DNA from 3 places in the Rhizobium sp. 862_C5_N1_2 genome. Region 2 is predicted to be linked to each of the others. Evidence: predicted binding sites of a transcription regulator. Region 2 holds the regulator's gene; each other region holds the start of a gene.
The links. Region 2 encodes PhoB, which activates phosphate uptake and scavenging genes when phosphate is short. Its sites were predicted from a motif close to TGTCATNNANCTGTCAT; they were not measured.

Region 1 (6,677 bases), 3.5 Mb from region 2:
GCGATCGCGGTTCGGCCAGTGCGGCTTCTTCGGATCGAACTTCAGATATTTGGTGAACAGGACCGTTGCCACGTCAGCCATGCCCATCGGCATGCCCGGGTGGCCGGAGTTCGCCTTTTCAACGGCGTCCATGGCGAGAAAACGGATCGCATTCGCCATCCGGTCGTGTTGTTCGGGAGAGGTCATGGCTTTTCCGCAAGTTCCGGGTGTCGGGGGATGGCCTCGAGCCTCCAAGACCATCGAGTGAAAGCGGCAGAGACATAGCAGTTGGGACGGGCAAGTCAATAAATGGCGGGCCAAATCCGGGCGGGCAGCGGCGATTTTTGACATTTGATCGCGCGATTGTACAAATGACGAATTTGATGCGACGAGCATGTGGAAAACGCTCATCCACAGGATAGGCTGGCGGACAAGTGACAGGATTTATTGACGGGCCGTCGGCGAGCTGCATATCCTTTTGAAATCACAGGATCGGCGCGGCGTGCCGATTCGCGGATCCTGCGCGGGAATCGGAAAGACATGATGCCCACAGGCAAAACCATGGAAGCAGCGCTCAACGAATTGAGACAGGCGATTTCGAGCCTCGAAAACGCCGTCGACATGCGCGTCGAGCGGCAGCGCGAGCAGGGCGAGATCGAGGGCGAGGTGCGGCGCGTGCACGCCGACCGCTCCCGGCTGGCGCAGGAGCTCGATCAGGCCGAATTCCGCGCCAACCGGCTGGAAGAGGTCAATCGCGAAGTATCGCGGCGGCTGGTGACGGCGATGGAAACGATCCGCGCAGTTCTGGATCGCTGATAGAAAGAGTTTGGCATGGCGCAGGTGACGGTAACGATCGACGGCAAGGCCTATCGCATGGCCTGCGAGGAAGGGCAGGAGGATCACCTGACCGATCTCGCCACCCGTTTCGACCGCTATGTCGGCCATCTCAAGGACCAGTTCGGGGAAATCGGTGATCTCAGGATCACCGTCATGGCCGGCATCATGATCGTGGACGAGATTGCCGAGCTGACGCGCCGCGTGGCCGGATTGGAATCCGAGCTCGAGTCGCTACGCGGCAATCGCGATACGGTGCTTGCTGCGACCGCCCGGACCGAAGAAAATCTTGCGGCAGCGCTGAGCGAGGTCTCGAGCCGCATCCGCGGCATCACCGACAAGCTGAATGGCCGGTCCGCCCCGGAACTCAATTGATCTCAATTAAATAGGGGCGGCCTTCCGTCGCCACTGGCGCGTCAGCGCAAACAACCTTATATATCGCCATGCGGTCTGCGCCTCTCGACAGGAACCACAATCCCTGGGGCCATACTCGATCCAAAGGGAGCTGTCCCTGGCCAGGCCCGTGGGCCTGGACACACGGCGCCCACCTACGTTTGTAGGCACCCAGGATCGTAAACATCCATCGGTGGTCGTGGATCGCACCCTTCCCTTTTATCGTCGGCAGGGATTCCGGATATGGCGGGCGAACGCGCGGCTTCCGCGTCCGCCCTTGTCAGTGCGCGACTACTTCTTCAGACCTGGAAGGGTGACCTGAAAGACCTGGAACATGGTGTCGACGTCGGCACCGCCGTCCGCCTTGTAGGCTGCACCCACCTGGAAACCATCCTGCGTCAAGAAGTCGTTGTCATTGGCGACGAACAGGAAGTAGTCGTCCGGCAGGTTCGGGTCGAGAACGCTCGCAAGCCCCATGGCTTCCCATTTTTCCGACAGATTGTTCTTGTCGTTCGGCGTGCCGTTGTGCAGGCCGAAGCGGGCAAGCTCGGCCTTGTCGTTGAGATCGATGAAGGGTGTCAGCGTCGCCGGCGTCAGCGAGGGATCGACGACGCCCTTCGGCGCGATCGGCTTGCCGGCGTCGAAATCGCTGCCGGCGATGTCGGTCGCAGCGGAAACGTCGACAATACCGACCTTGCGGTAGAGCGAGGTGTCACCCTTCAGGCCCTGGCCGTTGCCGCTGTCGCGGGCGAGCATCAGAAAGGTCTTGTCGGAAAGAGCGACGATTTCGCTCTCCGCGGCGATCGTCGTCTTGTCCTTGGCGTCCTTGAAGACCGGCAGCGGTACGACAGATTCGTGCACCAGTTTCAGATGATCGGGATCGGCGGCGTCATAGATCATGGCGCGGGTATTTTGGCGGGTCGAGCCGGAATCGCCGCCGTCCTGGCGGGCAGCCGACTGCAGCACTGATATGATGAACTTACCGTCCGGCGTCATCGCCATGCCTTCGAGACCCTGGTTGTTCTGGCGGCCGGTCTCTGGATCCTTCGGGTCCGGCGCGGATGCGCCGGGGCCGGGATTGTTGGAGGCGAAGCTCAGCGCGCCCTTGCGCATCGGCAAAAGAGCTTTCGGCGGCTGGGTGGCAGACAGCAGGTGGCCGTCGGCCGAGAAGTGATAGATATAAGGGCCATATTCATCGCTGACGAACATGGTACCGTCGGCCATGCGGATGATGGCTTCATTGTCGAGCGCGATCTTGCCGTTCGTCGCCTGCGGCAGCGGCGGAAAATCGCCGGCAGCGGGGCGGACGGCGGATTCCGGGTCGAGACCCGTCATGTCGCCACCCTTGTCGTCGATGAAGAGCGTGGAATCGACGAGCTTTGCGTCGACGCCAGACTGTTCCTTGCCGGCCTCGGGTGCCGCACCCGGAGCGGTCGGTGTCAGGCCGATCGAGATGGTGTTCAGGCGGGGCCGATAGTCGACGGTGCCAACGGCGTTGTAACCGCGGTCGGGCAGCAGGTAGAGCGTGCCCTTATAGCTGGCGCCGTCGCGGCTCCAGGCGGCCTGATCGACCGCCATGCCCGAGCCGGAACCGAAGGTCTCGCCGAATTTGTCGCGCTCGTTGGCCGGGATACGCCCGATGCCGACCAGGCCCTTGTTGACGAAGGTGAGGCCACCGACGGTGGCGGAATTCTCGGCACTTGCGACGGCCGGAATGGCGGCGGATGCGGCGAGAACCGCGGCGAACAGCCGCGATGCGTACGGTCTTATACTCTTCATGGAAATACCCTCTCGGTCAAAAGCGCTCTCGAAACGGTTTCCGCCTGCAGGCTGGACACCGCTTCAAATGACACCCCGGCCTGGATTCGATTTCCCGATGGCACAACAGGCCCTGGATTTCGTCGCCCCATATCCCCGGCAGACGGTCTATGACGGGATCATGATATCTGGATGACACTTACTTCTCAGTGAAAGCGTCGTGCTGAAGACGATCTCAGCTTTCGGCTATCCGCATTCCAGCTCGCTGCTCTATCCGACCGGATAAGGCCCTTCGGCAAAGATTTCGTCGTGGTAGCCTTTGGAGCCGATATCCAGTGCCAAGGGGCTTCGCCATTCCCTGTCGTCGCGCAGGCAATCGAGAACGAAACGGAAATCATATCGCGGCTGCCAGCCGAGGTCCCGTCTTGCGCGTTCGTTGACATAGACACGGTCGAGCGCCGGAAACATCTTCCAGCCGCGTGACGCGTAGAGGGCGCCTGCACCCGGGAATAGCCGTTCGACGACATGAGGCGCGTTATGCCTGATCGCGGCAAGATCGCTCGCCGAAAACGGCGTCGTGGCGGAGACGATGTAGCGGCCAAAGCCGATTGCCGGCGCCTTTTCCTGCGCCAGCAGATGGGCGCCGACCACATCGCTGATGTCGACGCGGCGGTGAAGAAGCTCGTTGGCCTGGGCATTCTCCGCCGAATATCTGTTGCGAATGGCGGGGTCGTCGTCGTTTTCGGGAAAGAAGCGCGACGTCCTGAGAATGACCACCGGCAGGCCGGATTTGCGGGCAAAGAGTTCGCACAGGCCTTCGGCGGCGAGTTTCGTTACGCCGTAGATGTTTTTTGCGACGGAAAGCACGTCCTCGGTCACCCATGCCGCCGGTTCTCCGGCAACCGGCGTCAATGCCGCGCCGAAGGTGCTGGTGGTGCTGGTGAAGACGAAGCTTGCGACGCCTGCGGCGGTCGCCTCTTCGAGCAGGTGCAGAGTGCCGGCGATATTGGTGTCGAGGAAATCGTAATTGCCGTGGGTCGCTACATGCGGCTTGTGCAGCGTCGCGGCATGGATGACGTGGCTGATGCCTGACATCGCCTGCCGGACGAAGGCGCGATCACTGATCGAGCCGACCATGTCGGTGAAAGCCGAGGGCATGATATCGATGCCGCGCACCCAGCGGCTTTCCGCCCTCAGCGTTCGCATCAGCGCCTCGCCGAGATGGCCGGCACTTCCGGTCACCAGTATCGTCATCACATCGTCTCCTAACCGTTCGGCGGCGGACGCTATAAAGACTAAGGTTTCCAGACAACGCATAAATTATGCATGGGAATGCAGGAAAGCTGCAGCCTCAGCCGATGGTCGTGACGAGACGGCCGGCGCTGCCATCGGAAAGCATGATCCTTTCCCAGGTCACGCGGCCGGCGGCGATCGGCAGCAGAGCATTGCCGTTGGCGCCGGTTTCGAGGGTCAGCGACGAGAGCTTACCCGTGTGCCAGCCGCGCTCCTCCAGCGACTGCTCTGCGGCGGCGATCTCGGCGGAGGCGTAGGAGAACAGAGAACGGCCGAGAAAGGCGCCGAGCGGCGCCCGCCACTCCGCCTGCCGCGGGCGGGAGGCGGAGAGCAGCCGGTGGGTGCGGTCGCAGATCAGATGCACCGGCCGGACGGAATCCTCGACCAGCCGCTTCAGCGCCGCATCGACTGCTGCATGTCGCGGCGAGGCGAAAATCCGTTCCAGCTTGCCGGCCGTTTCGGGTGATAGGGCGAGCTGATCGCGCTCCCAGCGTGAGATCGTCGCCTGGTTGACGCCGAGGAGCTCGGCGAGATGTCCTTGCTTCATGCTGCGCAGCAGCCGCATGCGGCGTATGCCGGCTCCCGATATCGTCATCCGTCTGATCCCGTGCCGTTTTTGCCAGCATAAGGCTTCGGCGGACCGGGCGGCAAGGCGGTTTGACGCCGGGTCATTATTCAGGCTGACCTTCCAGGTCGCCTTTCAGCCGGTCGAGGATAGAGAGCGCATGGCCGGCATAGGCGCTGATCCAGCGGTCATAGATATGCTTGATCGGCAGGCTGTTCAGGTGGTTCCAGCGCTCGCGGCCCTCCTTCCTGGCGATGACCAGGTCGGCCTCCTCCAGCACCTTCAGATGCTGCATCACCGTGCAGCGGTCCATCTGCGGAAACATCTCGCAGAGGGTCCCTGTGGTTCGGGGGGCATCCTTGAGCAGATCGAGGATTTCGCGGCGGCGATGATGCGCCAGCGCCTTGAAGATAGGATCGTCGGTTGATTCACTTGACATGTTATGTTTTTATAACATAATGAAGCCAAGTACAACGGAAACAGCCACAATGGAGAAGAGGAGAAGTGTCATGTCTCCCGGAATCCGCGTTTCCGGCCGCATCGGCCGCCCCGTCGCCGAGGTGTTCGATGCCGTCGTCAATCCGAAGAAGCTCAGCAGCTATTTCACCACGATTGGCGGGGCGAGCGCGCCGCTCGTGAAGGGCACGACGGTGACCTGGTGGAAGGATGCGCCGGTCGAGGTGGTCGAACTGGTGCCGGAAAGTCGCATCGTGCTGCGCTGGGATGGCGGCACCGGCGAGGACGAAGCAAGGTACAAGACGCTGGTCGAGATGAACTTCAAGCCGTTGGAAGACGGCGGCACCTTGGTGACCATTGCCGAGACCGGCTGGCGCGAAGACAATGCAGGCCGGCGCGGCACCTATCTCAATTGCGAAGGCTGGACGCAGATGCTTTGCTGCATGAAGGCTTTTGTCGAATATGGCATCAATCTGCGCGAGGGCATGTTCCTCAGCGAAATGAAGGGTGAGCCGGCCAGCGCGCCGGACATTTGACAGGACGTCGGTCTCAAGGAGGTCAGTGGCGCAATCGTCGCATTCGCCAATATCACCGAGACTTCGCTTGCCTGTCACACTGCGGGTGCTAATTTCCGGATTCGATACTTCATTTCGGTTTCCAGGAGATTCATTATGCAGCTTGGCATGGTTGGTTTGGGCCGCATGGGCAATTATATGGTCCAGCGCTTGATGCGAGGCGGTCACGAATGCGTCGTCTACGACGCCAGGCCGGAAAGCGTTGCCGAGCTCGCAGGCCTCGGTGCGATCGGCAGTGCTTCGCTCCAGGAATTCGTCTCGAAGCTCACCCATCCACGCGCCATCTGGCTGATGCTGCCGGCGGCGATCGTCGACAAGGTGCTGGCGAGCCTGGTGCCGCTGCTTGAGAATGGCGATATCGTCATTGACGGCGGAAACTCTTATTACCATGACGACATCCGCCGCGGCGCCGACCTCATCACCAAGGGCATCCACTATGTCGATGTCGGCACAAGCGGCGGCGTCTTCGGCCTCGAGCGCGGTTATTGCCTGATGATCGGCGGCGAGAAGGGTATCGTCGAACACCTTTCCCCGATCTTCGCGACGCTGGCACCCGGCGTCGGCAAGACGGAAGCCTCGCCGAACCGGAGCGTTGAAGCGGCTGCGGCCAGCACCGCGGAGCAGGGCTACCTGCATTGCGGTCCGCATGGCGCCGGTCATTTCGTCAAGATGGTGCATAACGGCATCGAATATGGCCTGATGGCCGCCTATGCCGAAGGCATCAACATCCTGAAACACGCCAATATCGGCGCAGCCTCGCATGAGACCGATGCGGAAACCGCGCCGCTCGCCCATCCGGAACATTTCCAATACGACTTCAACCT
Region 2 (6,677 bases):
AGCTTGCCGGTGCGGCCGACGCCGGTCTGGACCTCGTCGAGGATCAACAGCAGGCCGTTGTCGTCGCAGAGCTGGCGGAGCGCCTTCATGAATTCGGTGGTGGCAGGACGGACGCCGCCCTCGCCCTGCACCGGCTCGATGAGAATCCCAGCCGTGGCATCGGTGATAGCGGCGCGGACCGCTTCGATGTCGCCGAAAGCCACCTGATCGAAACCCGGCGCCTTGGGGCCGAAGCCTTCGAGATATTTCTCCTGGCCGCCGGCGGCGATCGTCGCCAGCGTCCGTCCGTGGAAGGCGCCTTCGAAGGTGATGATATGGAAGCGCTCGGGATGGCCCTTGGAAAACTGGTAGCGGCGCGCCGTCTTGATCGCGCATTCGAGCGCCTCGGCACCCGAATTGGTGAAGAACACCTTGTCGGCGAAGGTGGCGTCCGTCAGCCGTTTTGCCAGACGCTCCTGGCCGGGGATCTCATAGATGTTCGAGAGGTGCCAGACCTTGTCGGCCTGCTCCTTCAGTGCACCCACAACATGCGGATTGCTGTGGCCGACTGAGGTAACGGCAACGCCGGCGCCGAAATCGAGATATCGCTCGCCGCTTTCGGTGATCAGCCACACGCCCTCGCCTCGCTCGAACCGCAGCGGGGCACGAGAATAGGTGTCATAAAGCGGCGCGGCTTCAGCCATGGCGCGATCTCCATCAAAGTTGCCGGGCAATGACTCCGGCTAAGGAAACCAGGCCCGAAAAATCAAAAATGCCGCCTTGCGGCGGCGAGTGGCACTATTTCCTTTTCGCGCTGCAATGTCAACAAAACTGCGCCCTTAGCGCATGCAGCAAGGGTGTACAGCGGCATTTTCAGTCTTCAACAGGCATTATTGCAGAAATGCCACGCAGAGGCAGCAAGTTGGGGAAAACTACGAATTCGATTCATCCGGATTCATGCGACTCTTGTCACGGAGTCAGCCTCACACTAGGTTAAAGATCAATTACTAGACTGCATGCGGCGGAACTAGTCACCAAAATTGATCAAGCGTTTCTTGTTTCGGAGCTCCCGGGACAACGGTGAGGGATTCTGCCATCACCAACGCAAAAGGTGGAGACAGGGCATGAACTGGACAGACGAGCGGGTCGAGAAACTCAAGAAACTTTGGGCCGAAGGACTGAGCGCCAGCCAGATCGCTGCGCAGCTTGGCGGAGTCAGCAGAAATGCGGTCATCGGCAAAGTGCACCGGCTGAGCCTGCCCGGCCGTGCCAAGGCCGGCGGCACCAACACCGCCGCACGAACGCCGAAGCGCAATACGTCGGCGCCGCGCGCGCCGAACTACGCCTCACGGGTCGCCACGCGCACCGTTACCCGCCAGCAGGGCGCGACCATGCTGAAGGAAGAGATCGAGATCGAAACGATCGAGGAAATGGAATACGTGCCGAGAGGCAACGTGGTCGTGCCGATTTCCCGACGCCTCGGCCTGACGGAACTGACCGAACGCACCTGCAAGTGGCCGGTCGGCGATCCGCTGAAGGACGACTTCCATTTCTGCGGCTGCGAATCCCCCGACAATTCGCCCTATTGCAGCTACCACCAGAAGCTTGCCTACCAGCCGGTCAACGAACGCCGCCGGGCGGCCGCGCGGGCCAGCTGAGCGGCGCCCGACCATCGTTAGAATGCAGAAACGGGCCGAGTGGCCCGTTTTTTTATGCAATGTTGGTTCGTGCCTATGGCTGCCCCTCATCCGGCTGCCGCCACCTTCTCCCCGCGCGCGGGGAGAAGGGGATATGCCGTGACCTCTCCGTTCCCCGCCAACCTTTCGCGGGGCACGTCCCCTCGCCCCGTTTACGGGGAGAGGGTTAGGGTGAGGGGCAGACGTCAGCACGAGCGACTTTGTCAGCAACTCAAATGGAAGCCCTCAGGCTTCCATCGAATAACCGGCGCCGCGGACGGTGCGGATGACGTCCTGCATGTTGGAAAAATTCAGCGCCTTGCGCAGGCGGCCGACATGGACGTCGACGGTGCGCTCGTCGACATAGATATCGTGGCCCCAGACGCCGTCCAGAAGCTGCGAGCGGGAGAAGACCCGGCCCGGTGACGACATCAGGAATTCCAGCAGGCGGAATTCGGTGGGGCCGAGGCGGACTTCGCGGGTCTTGCGATGGACGCGATGGGTCTCGCGGTCGAGCTCGATGTCACCGCATTTCAGCACCGTCGACAGCACCTCGGGACGGGCGCGACGCAGCATCGCCTTGACGCGGGCAACGAGCTCGGGGGTCGAGAAGGGCTTGACGACATAATCGTCGGCGCCCGTCGACAATCCGCGAACACGCTCGCTCTCTTCGCCGCGCGCCGTCAGCATGATGATCGGCAGGCGCTCGGTTTCCGGCCGCATGCGCAGGCGCCGGCAGAGCTCGATGCCGGAGACGCCGGGCAGCATCCAATCAAGGATGAGAAGATCGGGCGTGCGCTCCTGAAGCCGCATTTCGGCTTCGTCGCCACGAAGGATGGTATCGACCTCGAAGCCTTCCGCTTCGAGATTGTAGCGAAGAAGCACGCTGAGGGCTTCCTCGTCTTCAACAACTGCAACTCTCGGGATCATGCGTGTCGGTCTCCTCGCGCATGATCCTTAAATCGGGGGTGATTTAAGCAATGCATCCTGCGCAAATTCAGAAATTGGCTGCGACCTCATTGCGCGCCCGGACGGGCGCGCACGCAATTGACTGGTCCGGGCGACTGGCCCGGGCGGCTATTCCGTCACCGCGCCGACGGTGTTGGCGCTGTCGTCCTTCGGACGGTCGCCTTCCGGCTGAGCACCTGTCGTCATGTAGAAGATCGTCTCGGCGATGTTGGTGGCGTGGTCGCCGATACGCTCGATGTTCTTGGCGCAGAAGAGAAGATGCGTGCAGCTGGTGATGTTGCGCGGATCTTCCATCATGTAGGTCAGGAGCTCGCGGAACAGCGAGGTGTACATCGCGTCGATCTCGTTGTCGCGTTCGCGGATCGCATTCGCCTTGTCTGCGGAACGATTGGTGTAGACGTCGAGCACTTCCTTGAGCTGGACGAGCGCCAGCTCGGACAGATGCTCGAGGCCGCGGGCGAGCTTGCGGGGAACGCCGGTGCTTTGGACGGCGATGACGCGCTTGGCGGTGTTCTTGCCGAGGTCGCCGACACGTTCGAGATCGGCGGCGATGCGGATCGAACCCATGATTTCGCGCAGGTCCGAAGCCATTGGCTGACGGCGAGCGATGGTGACGATCGCCTTGTCGCCGATTTCGCGTTCGGCATGATCGAGGATCACATCGTCCGAAATGACCTTCTGCGCCAGCGCGGTATCGCCGTTGACGAGAGCGCGCACGGCTTCGCTGACCATCTGCTCGGCCAGGCCGCCCATTTCGGAAATCCGCCTGGACAGGAACTTCAAATCATCATCATAGGCAGAAAAAATATGTGTCGATGCCATGGGGCTTTATCCTCGAATAACGGGAAGGCTTGGTGTCGCCAAAATCAGCCGAAGCGACCCATGATGTAGTCCTGGGTGCGCGGATCGTCGGGATTGGTGAACATCTTGTCGGTGTCGTTCTCCTCGACGAGATTGCCGAGGTGGAACATGGCGGTGCGCTGCGAGACGCGCGCGGCCTGCTGCATGGAGTGGGTGACGATGACGATCGTGTAGTTCTCGCGCAGCTCGTGGATCAGCTCCTCGACCTTGGCGGTGGCGATCGGGTCGAGCGCCGAGCAGGGTTCGTCCATCAGGATGACTTCAGGGCTGACGGCAACGGCACGGGCAATGCAGAGGCGCTGCTGCTGGCCACCCGACAGGCCGGTGCCGGACTCGTGCACGCGGTCCTTGACTTCGTTCCAGAGACCGGCGCGCTGCAGGCTGGTCTCGACGATCTGGTCGAGATCGGCCTTCGACTTGGCAAGGCCATGGATGCGCGGGCCGTAGGAGACGTTTTCGTAGATCGTCTTCGGGAACGGGTTCGGCTTCTGGAAGACCATGCCGACGCGGGCGCGAAGTTCGACGACGTCGATATCGGGATCATAGATATCGTCGGCATCAAGCGTGATCTTGCCAGTGACGCGGCAGCCGTCGATCGTGTCGTTCATGCGGTTGAGGCTGCGCAGGAAGGTCGACTTGCCGCAGCCGGACGGGCCGATCAGGGCGGTTACGGTGTTTTCGCGGACGTTCAGATTCACATCGAAAAGCGCGCGCTTTTCGCCGTAGTAAACCGAGACATCCTTTCCGATCATCTTATACGGGACGTTGCTCATCTTCTGATCCAGCGCCTTTTCAACTGCAGCTTCCGTCAACATATTCATGATGTTTAACTCCGTTTACCAGCGGCGCTCGAAGCGACGACGCAAGAGGATGGCGCCCATGTTCATGACGATCAGGAACAGGAGCAGGACGATGATGGCACCCGAAGTACGCTCAACGAAGGCACGTTCGGCCTCGTTGGCCCACATATAGACCTGTACGGGCAGAGCCGTCGAGGGATCGAGCGGCGTCGTCGGCGCGTTGGCGACGAAGGCGACCATGCCGATCAAGAGCAGCGGCGCGGTTTCGCCGAGCGCATGCGCCAGGCCGATGATCGTGCCGGTGAGGATGCCGGGCATGGCGAGCGGCAGAACGTGGTGGAACACCATCTGCATCTTCGAAGCGCCGAGGCCGAGCGCTGCGGCGCGGATCGACGGCGGCACGGCGCGTAGTGCCGCACGCGTGGCGATGATGATCGTCGGCAGGGTCATCAGCGTCAGCACCAGGCCACCGACCAGCGAGGCCGAGCGCGGCAGGCCGATGAAGTTGATGAAGACGGAAAGACCGAGCAGGCCGTAGACGATCGAAGGGACCGCGGCGAGGTTGTTGATGTTGACCTCGATCAGGTCCGTCAGCTTGTTCTTCGGTGCGAACTCCTCGAGATAGATCGAGGCGGCGACGCCGATCGGCAGAGCGAGCACGAGGACAATCAGCATCAGATAGAGCGAGCCGATCAGCGCGACGCCAAGGCCTGCGGCCTCCGGACGGCTGGAATTGCCGTTGACGAAGAGGCCGGTGTTGAACTGCTTGTGGAGAGCGCCGCTCGCCTTCAGCTCGTTCATCCAGGCAACCTGCTTGTCGTTGACCTTGCGGTTCTTCTCATCGACCGACAGGTCGATCTGGCCCTTGCTGGCGCTGTCGACATTGGCGTCGGCGAGCACCGTGACATTGACCGTCTTGCCGATAAGCGACGGATCGGCGACGACCATGTCGCGCAGCTGAACCGGCGCACCCTTGGAGAGCATGGCGGATGCATCGCGCACATCGGGACGGCTTGCGGCATTGACGTTCAGCTGCTTGACGATCGCGTCGCGCAGGAGAACCGGGTAGTTGGCGGCGATCAGCACCGAAGGGTCGGTCGCACGCTTATTGTTCGGATCGATCGTCTTCTCGGAGAATTCGATCGGCAGGGTAATCGCCGTCTGCTGGAAGGCGGTATAGCCTTTGCCGATCACCGTCCACAGCAGGATGAAGAGGAAGACGAGGCCGAAGGTGATGGCGGCGATGCCATAGGCCTGGAACCGGCGCTCGGCGGCGTAGCGGCGCTTGATGCCGATGTCGCGGCGCACGGGCGCCTTGGAAACGGTGACGCCTGATGTGGGAGAAACAATATCCGTCATTCGTACTGCTCCCGGTATTTGCGCACGATGTAGAGCGCATAGATATTGAGGCAAAGCGTGATGCAGAACAGCGTGATGCCAAGGGCAAAGGCAACCAGCGTCTGCGGCGAGGTGAACTCAAGGTCACCAGTCAGCTGGTTGACGATCTTGACGGTCACCGTCGTCATCGGCTCGAAGGGGTTGATCTGGATGCGGGCGGCGACACCGGCGGCCAGCACGACGATCATGGTTTCGCCGATGGCGCGCGAGGCCGTCATCAGCAATGCGCCGACGATGCCGGGAAGAGCGGCGGGGAGAACCACTTTCTTGATGGTTTCGGAGCGTGTGGCCCCAAGACCGAGCGAACCGTCACGCAGGGCGCGCGGCACGGCGGTGATGATGTCGTCCGACAGCGAGGACACGTAGGGGATCAGCATGATGCCCATGACGATGCCGGCCGTCAGAACGCTCTGCGCCTGGATGAAATTGCTGTAGTTGCCGCTCAGAAGACCGCTGATCTGGGCGGAGAAATCGCGCAGGAACGGACCGACGGTGACGAGCGCGAAGAAGCCGTAGACGATCGTCGGAATGCCGGCGAGCACTTCGAGGAGCGGCTTGGCGACGCCGCGCACTTTCGGCGAAGCGTATTCGGCCATGTAGATGGCGGCGAAGAGGCCAACCGGCACGGCGACCAGCATCGCCACCAAGCCGATATAGATCGTGCCGAGCAGCAGCGGGATGAGGCCGAACTGGCCGAAGGAAGAGCTGCCGGCGCCGGCAAATCGCGGATCCCAGACGGTGCCGAAGAAGAAGTCCATGGCGGGAACGGCCGCAAAGAAGCGGGCGGCTTCCGACAGCATGGAGAGCACGATGCCGATCGTCGTCAGAATGGCGATCGAGGAGGCGAGCAGCAGGCCCCAGAGCATGACGCGCTCGACCCGGTTGCGGGCGCGGAAGCGCGGAGCGATGGAACGCAGCGCATAGAAGGCGCCGGCAATGGCGAGAGCGAAGACAACAGCCGTCATGGCGATGCGGCTCGTCATGCTCATGGTGT
Region 3 (6,677 bases), 2.0 Mb from region 2:
GGCTCCTCGGAAAACATCTCCAGCATTTCGTCGATATGCGGGTTGGTGCCTTCGAAGCGAACCGTACGCCCGCCAGCCTCTTCTTGTTTCTTCAGCCGGCACAGCAGCCAGATGCCGGCTGTGTCGATCTCCGCAATGTCCGAGAGGTCTACCGTCAGGTCGCCGGTCTTCTTCTGCAGGAGCTTTTCGAAATCGCGCAGCACCAGATGGATGTAGGCGCTGCGCCAATTTCCCTGAAGACGCACACGCTGTCCCGAGCCATCAGCCTGGTCGTCCACTTGCAGTGAGGCGGCGTTGCGATTCTCGGCGTTCAAGATACTTGTGTCTTTCAAGGCTTACAGCGACATTGCGCGAATCGCGAAGCAGATCGTTCGCCCGGCGCGTCAATATACAGAAGCACCGTGCAATTTCCATGCTTGCAGGAGAGCAATAATGCCGCGCACCCTCGATATCCAGATGAATTCCTTTCCGATTGCCGGGACCTTCACCATCTCGCGCGGGGCAAAGACCGAAGCCGAGGTCATCACCTGCACGCTTGTCGAAGAGGGAGCGCAGGGGCTCGGCGAATGCGTGCCCTATCGCCGCTACGGCGAGACGATGGAGAGCGTTTTCGCCCAAATCGAGGCGGCTCGACCGCTGATCGAGGCCGGCATCTCACGCAGCGACCTGCTGTCCGCCATGCCGCCGGGTGCGGCCCGCAACGCCGTCGATTGCGCCCTCTGGGACCTCGAGGCGAAGCAGACAGGAGACAGCGTCGCCGCCCGCCTCGGCCTTTCCGCTCCGCAGCCGCTCACCACCGCATACACCATCTCGCTCGGCGAACCGGAGGTGATGGCCGCCCAGGCGCGCGAGCATGCCGGCCGCGCCCTGCTCAAGGTCAAGGTCGGCACCGGCGACGATGAAAGCCGCATCCGCGCCGTCCGCGCCGCCGCGCCCGATGCCGAAATCATCCTCGACGCCAATGAAGGCTGGCCGGAAGCGGTGTTGGAACGTCACCTCAATATCGCGGCGCAAGCGGGTGTGGCCCTCGTCGAGCAGCCGCTGCCGGCCGGCCGCGATGGGCTGCTTGCTGAAATCCGCCGCCCGCTCCTCGTCTGCGCCGACGAGAGCGTCCACCACACCGGCGATCTCGCAAGCCTTGCCGACCGCTACGACGCGATCAACATCAAGCTCGACAAGACGGGCGGCCTGACGGAGGCGCTGTCGATGAAGGCCGAGGCCGAACGGCTTGGATTCAGCATCATGATTGGCTGCATGGTCGGCACCTCGCTTGCCATGGCGCCCGCCGTTCTGCTTGCTCAGAATGCCGATTTTGTCGATCTCGACGGTCCGCTGCTGCTTGCCCGCGACCGCGAACCCGGTCTTCGTTACGCCGCTTCCCTGGTCTTTCCGCCCGAAACCACCCTCTGGGGCTGAAGATAATAGGCTGAGATGACGAGGCCGAGGCCGGAGAACGCGACCACGGCCATGACGTAATAGCTGACGACGCCGAGCCAGGCATAGAGATAACCCGACGCCAGGGTCATCAGCGCCATCGCCATGCCGACATAGAAGAAATAGGCGCCCTGCGCCGAGGATTCCTGCGTTTCCTGCACGGTCGCCACGATCCGCCGCTGCACGCCGGTATGCACGAAGGCGTAGGTAAAGCCATGGAAACATTGCAGCAGGAAGAAACCGGCAAAGCCTGTATTCATCGGAAACAGTATCCAGCGGCAGACGCTGATGGCGCAACCGAAGCGGATCAGCGTCCAGGCGTCGAAGCGACGGTTGAGACGCTTCGACAGGAAGAACACAGTCACTTCCGAAGCGACGCCGGCGCTCCAGAGCAGGCCGACCTGCGTGCCGGAGAAGCCGAGATGATGCCAGTAGATCGAGGAAAAGGCGTTCAGCACCGCATGGCTCGACTGCTGGATGGCGACGCCGATCAGAAGCAGCAGAAGGTGCGGCTCGCGCAGACCGCTGCCGGTGGCTGCCGGAATGTTGATCGGCTGGCCGCGCCGTCGCGTCGGTCCGATGCGCGGACAGAAGATCGCCATGACAACGGTCATGATAAAGCCGAACACCATGACCGGCAGCACCATTTCGCCGCCCCACCGGCTGATCAACTGGCCCCCGACCAGCGTCGAGACGATGAACGCGATCGAGCCCCACACGCGCATCGATCCGTAATCGAGCCCCCAGCGGCGCACGCCCGAGATGACGATCGATTCAACGACGGGCACATAGGGCGCGAAAGTGGCGCCCTGCAGCGCATAGACGATCGTCACGGGCCAGAAGGTCGTCGTCCAGAACAGCGCGATCGCCGTCAGCAGCGACAGGCAACCCGACCAGAGCAGCACGTCGGCGCGCTCCTTCAATCGATCGGCGATCATGGCGACGACAGGCGCCACCAACACGCGAACCACCATCGGTATGGCAAGGATGATGCCGATCTCGTGGTCGCTGAAGCTGTGGGTTGCGAGCCACACGGGAAAAAACGGCAGGACGATGCCGTTGACGAGCAGCGGCGCGCAATAGGAAAGCGCGCTAAGCATCCGGAAGCGCGGCGGCGCTCCCTCACCCGTCGGGGAATTTTGAGCGGGAATCATGGGTGGACCTGAAGGAAACTGGACGTTGTCCTAACACACCACCCTGGAGGCGACTATTGCGAGAAATAGCCGTCCTGAAACGTTTTAGAAAATAAATAGGGCCTGTCGCCTAACGGTAACGGCTAAATTCGAGGGAGCGCAGGCGCGGATGCGCCGGCGCCAAAATCAGGCGGCTTGTGGAGCCAGTTCTGCGTCTTCCCGCTCGACGGCGGCAAGTGCTGTTACACTGCTGGCGAGCGCCCGCCAGGTGATCAGTTCGAACGTACCATCCTCGTGCTCGGCGACCGCCGTGCAACTTTCCACCCAATCACCGGTGTTGATGTAACGGATACCGTCCATATCCTGGATGATGGCATGATGGATATGTCCGCAGATCACCCCATCGGCGCCATTTTTGCGGGCTTCCTCTGCCACGACACGCTCGAATTCACCGATGAAATTGACGGCATGCTTGACCTGCAGCTTCGCCCAGGCCGAGAACGACCAGTAGGGCATGCCAAGGCGACGGCGCACCGCCGCTAGGATGATATTGATACGGATCGCCGTGTCATAGGCCCAGTCGCCGAGATAGGCGAGCAGTCGGGCATTGCGGACGACGACGTCGAACTCGTCGCCGTGCAGGATCAGATATTTTCTGCCGTCGGCGCCGTCATGCATCATGCGCTCGACGACCTCGATGCCGCCGAAATGCATGCCCGGGAAGGCCCGAAGGAATTCGTCGTGATTGCCGGGAATATAGACGACGCGCGTGCCCTTGCGCGCCTTGCGCAACAGCTTCTGGACGACATCGTTGCAGACCTGCGGCCAGTACCAGCTGCGCTTCAGGCGCCAGCCGTCGACGATGTCGCCGACCAGCACGATCGTATCGGCCTCGTGGTGGCGCAGGAAATCCAGCAGGAAGTCGGCCTTCGCGGCCTTCGAGCCGAGATGGACATCGGAAATGAAGAGCGTGCGGAAATGTCTGGGTTCCATCATGTCTTTCACGAGCTGCCACTCATGTCCCATCTTTCATCTAGCCTTCCAAAAACAGACTCGTGTTTCAGGAAGATGACAAGACCGGGAAAAGCGCTGCAAACCCGATCATTCCGCGCGGGCAGGATGCCTGTCGCCGCGCGGGCAGGATGCCCGTCGCCGCCAGGCCTACCATGTTGCCCTGCGCATTCAGGGCGTTCATGATGGCGGCGATTCATATCCGACAATGCGGGATGGCTGATGCGTCTTTTTCTCGTTCGCCACGGCGAATCCCTCGGCAACATCAACGAACAGGCCTACCGCCAATTCGGCGATCACAACGTGCCGCTGACGCAGTGGGGCCATCGGCAGGCACTCGAGGCAGGCGGCGTGATCGCCTCCTATCTCAACGCATTGCCGAGCGCGGGTTTCGGCAAGCTGCAGATCTGGTACTCGCCCTTTCTGAGGACGCGGCAGAGCAAGGATGCGCTGCTCGAAGCCCTGCCGGAAAGCGTCGTCGGCGATATCAGGGAAGATTATCTGCTGCGCGAGCAGGATTTCGGTCTCTTCACCGAAATCTATGACCACGCCGAACAGAAGCAGAAGTTTCCCGAGGAGTTCGAAAAATGGGCAAGGCTGCGCAGCAACAGCGGCAAGTTCTACGCACGACCGCCGGATGGCGAAAGCCGGGCGGATGTGGCCCAGCGGGTGCGCCTGTTCCTGCAGACCGTTATGCACGATGCCGAAAATAGCGACCGCAACGTTGTGATCGTCGGTCATGGCGTCACCAACCGGGCGGTCGAAATGAATTTCCTGCACCGCCCCGTCGAGTGGTTCGAGCGCTCCGACAATCCTGGAAACGCCGATATCACGCTGATCGAGGGGACGCGCTCGCAAGGATACGAGTCGATCCTGCTGCATCAGGCCGCCGACCGGCAGCCGGGACAGGAAGGCGAACTGCGCGATGCCTATGGCGCAGACGTGACGCTTAGGCCGATGCCCGGCGGTTAGCGACGCCTTGCAGAGCGCCGCTACAGAACCAGTGGCGGGTCACGCTCACCAAATTGCCAGCGCCGTATTCGGCCCAATCCTCAAGCGCAGCGAACATCAATGCGTCATGTGGCCTTGCCCCGAAACTAGAGCCCCTTGATGGCGAGGACGTTGGCCACAAACCGACTCTATCATGAGGATCGCCTCAATGCATTGGAGCGACATCACCGCGCGGTTGCGGCTCGCCTTGGGCAGGTCCGCCGCGCGTTAAGCAAGCGCGCGGCGGAGGCTCCAACGCCTTGATTCCACGCCAGTCCCGTCAGGCAGCTCGCACCGCCGCCATCGGTTTCACGTTCTGATTCATCCGGAACAGATTGTTCGGATCGTAACGCCGCTTGATTTCGGCAAGGCGACCGTAGTTGGCGCCGTAAGCGCTTTCGACCCGATCGACCTCGTCCTCCGGCATGAAGTTGATGTAGGCGGTGCCGACCGAATGCGGCTTGGTTGCCTCGAAGAGCTCCCGCGCCCAACCGATACAGCTTCCATCCATCCCGGCTTCCCGCCAGCGCGCATGCACATTCATGACGAAATGCGAGCTTCGTTGCGGAAATGCAGTCGCCTCGGTGGGTACGCGGCCAGCAGCACCACCGACATGGCCGATGAAGATCTCGCATTCCGGTCCGGGCAGCTTGCGCACGGCGTTGAGCAGGACGTCGATCGCCGCATCCGAGAGAGAGGCGAAATCCTGGCTCTTCCAATAATTGCGCGCACCGGGCGTGAGCAGCGGGTCGAATGCCTGTTGCCAGCCGGTGAACGGCACTGGGCCGACGACGTCGGCAATCGGATTTCCGATCGCGCGCAATCTGGCCGTTGCCTTTTCGCCCGCCGCAATGTCTCCGCAATAGCACATGGCCAGCACCACGATCTCCTTGCCGTGCCATTCGGCCGGAAGGAACGGCAGCGGCGGCGCCTGACGCATCACCACCCAACAGGTCAGTTCGTCAGGGGCCGCCTCCAGCGCCTGCCGGTACTCCTTGAGCACCTTTTCAGCATCGGCGAAGGGATGCACGACGAGCCCGGCCAGAACCTCTGTGTTGAGAGGGTTGAGCTGGAATTCGAAAGAAGTCACGACGCCGAAATTGCCGCCGCCGCCGCGCAGCGCCCAGAAGAGATCCGGCATTTCTTTTTCGCTCGCCTTGACCAGCTCGCCATCGGCCGTCACCACATCAACCGAAAGCAGATTATCGAGCGTCAGCCCGAATTTGCGGGTCAGCCAGCCGAAACCGCCGCCGAGTGTCAGGCCGGCGATGCCGGTCGTGGAATTGATGCCGGTCGGCAGCACCAGCCCGAAGGCCAGCGTTTCCTTGTCGACGTCGGCGAGTGTCGCGCCCGGCTCGATCCTGGCGCGCTTGGTCTGTGGATCGACCCGCACCGATTTCATCGCTGACAGGTCGATGACGATACCGCCCTCGCAGACAGCATTGCCGGCGATGCCGTGGCCGCCGCCACGCACCGAAACGAGCAGATTATTGTCGCGTGCAAACCGCACCGCCCGCACCACATCGGCAGCACCGGCGCAGCGCGCGATAAGCCCGGGCCGGCGGTCGATCATCGCATTCCAGATCGTCCGCGCTTCGTTGTAATCCATGTCCTTACTGGTCAGGAGACTGCCGCGAAATCCGGCGGCAAAAGCATCGATGGCCACGTCATTGACCATCGTCTGCCCCCTTTGCAGGGTCGTGAGGTTCAAATTGTCCATGATTTCCTCCATGCGACCGGCGCCCCGCACCGTCGCAGCCGGCATCCTGCGCCTGTTGAGGTCGTCAAACAAGTTTTCCAAAAGGATTAGCCATTGGCATCAGGGTCGAATGGTCGTCCCGCGGGTCCCCCGCCCACCTCACGAAAACTTCTCCCATCCCTCATTTCCATACTGTCGCCCGTATCCGATTGATGTATGGAGGGAACTCCCCAAAAGACGTGCACGGAGGCGGCGATGGATCACCCGGAAAAATCCAAGACGGAAAAGAACCTAACGAGCGGCGATCTCGACGAACAGGCGCTTTTCTTCCACCGCTATCCCCGCCCCGGCAAGCTGGAGATCCAGGCGACCAAGCCGCTCGGCAATCAGCGCGACCTGGCGCTCGCCTA

Region 1: a site for PhoB is predicted at 3,146-3,162, ahead of ACD590_RS18335 (esterase-like activity of phytase family protein). Genes of this name have one in related genera too.
Region 3: a site for PhoB is predicted at 3,625-3,641, ahead of ACD590_RS11035 (UDP-2,3-diacylglucosamine diphosphatase). Genes of this name have one in related genera too.

Annotation. Positions count from the first base shown of each region.
Region 1 is NZ_JBPWPT010000001.1:3,669,597-3,676,273, reverse strand. Features, by position in the region: gene tkt (transketolase) at 1-186, opposite strand, end outside; gene ACD590_RS18350 (DUF4164 domain-containing protein) at 520-795, shown strand; gene ACD590_RS18345 (cell division protein ZapA) at 811-1,188, shown strand; RNA gene ssrS (6S RNA) at 1,258-1,416, shown strand; gene ACD590_RS18335 (esterase-like activity of phytase family protein) at 1,498-2,985, opposite strand; gene ACD590_RS18330 (NAD-dependent epimerase/dehydratase family protein) at 3,235-4,218, opposite strand; gene ACD590_RS18325 (helix-turn-helix transcriptional regulator) at 4,316-4,852, opposite strand; gene ACD590_RS18320 (ArsR/SmtB family transcription factor) at 4,929-5,261, opposite strand; gene ACD590_RS18315 (SRPBCC domain-containing protein) at 5,332-5,814, shown strand; gene gnd (phosphogluconate dehydrogenase (NAD(+)-dependent, decarboxylating)) at 5,950-6,677, shown strand, end outside.
Region 2 is NZ_JBPWPT010000001.1:198,560-205,236, reverse strand. Features, by position in the region: gene ACD590_RS01050 (aspartate aminotransferase family protein) at 1-683, opposite strand, end outside; gene ACD590_RS01045 (GcrA family cell cycle regulator) at 1,104-1,637, shown strand; gene phoB (phosphate regulon transcriptional regulator PhoB) at 1,902-2,585, opposite strand; gene phoU (phosphate signaling complex protein PhoU) at 2,733-3,446, opposite strand; gene pstB (phosphate ABC transporter ATP-binding protein PstB) at 3,491-4,306, opposite strand; gene pstA (phosphate ABC transporter permease PstA) at 4,322-5,644, opposite strand; gene pstC (phosphate ABC transporter permease subunit PstC) at 5,641-6,677, opposite strand, start outside.
Region 3 is NZ_JBPWPT010000001.1:2,180,429-2,187,105, forward strand. Features, by position in the region: gene ACD590_RS11020 (ABC transporter permease) at 1-332, opposite strand, end outside; gene dgcA (N-acetyl-D-Glu racemase DgcA) at 433-1,416, shown strand; gene ACD590_RS11030 (MFS transporter) at 1,368-2,588, opposite strand; gene ACD590_RS11035 (UDP-2,3-diacylglucosamine diphosphatase) at 2,754-3,593, opposite strand; gene ACD590_RS11040 (histidine phosphatase family protein) at 3,801-4,550, shown strand; gene ACD590_RS11045 (FAD-binding oxidoreductase) at 4,849-6,288, opposite strand; gene ACD590_RS11050 (NADP-dependent malic enzyme) at 6,523-6,677, shown strand, end outside.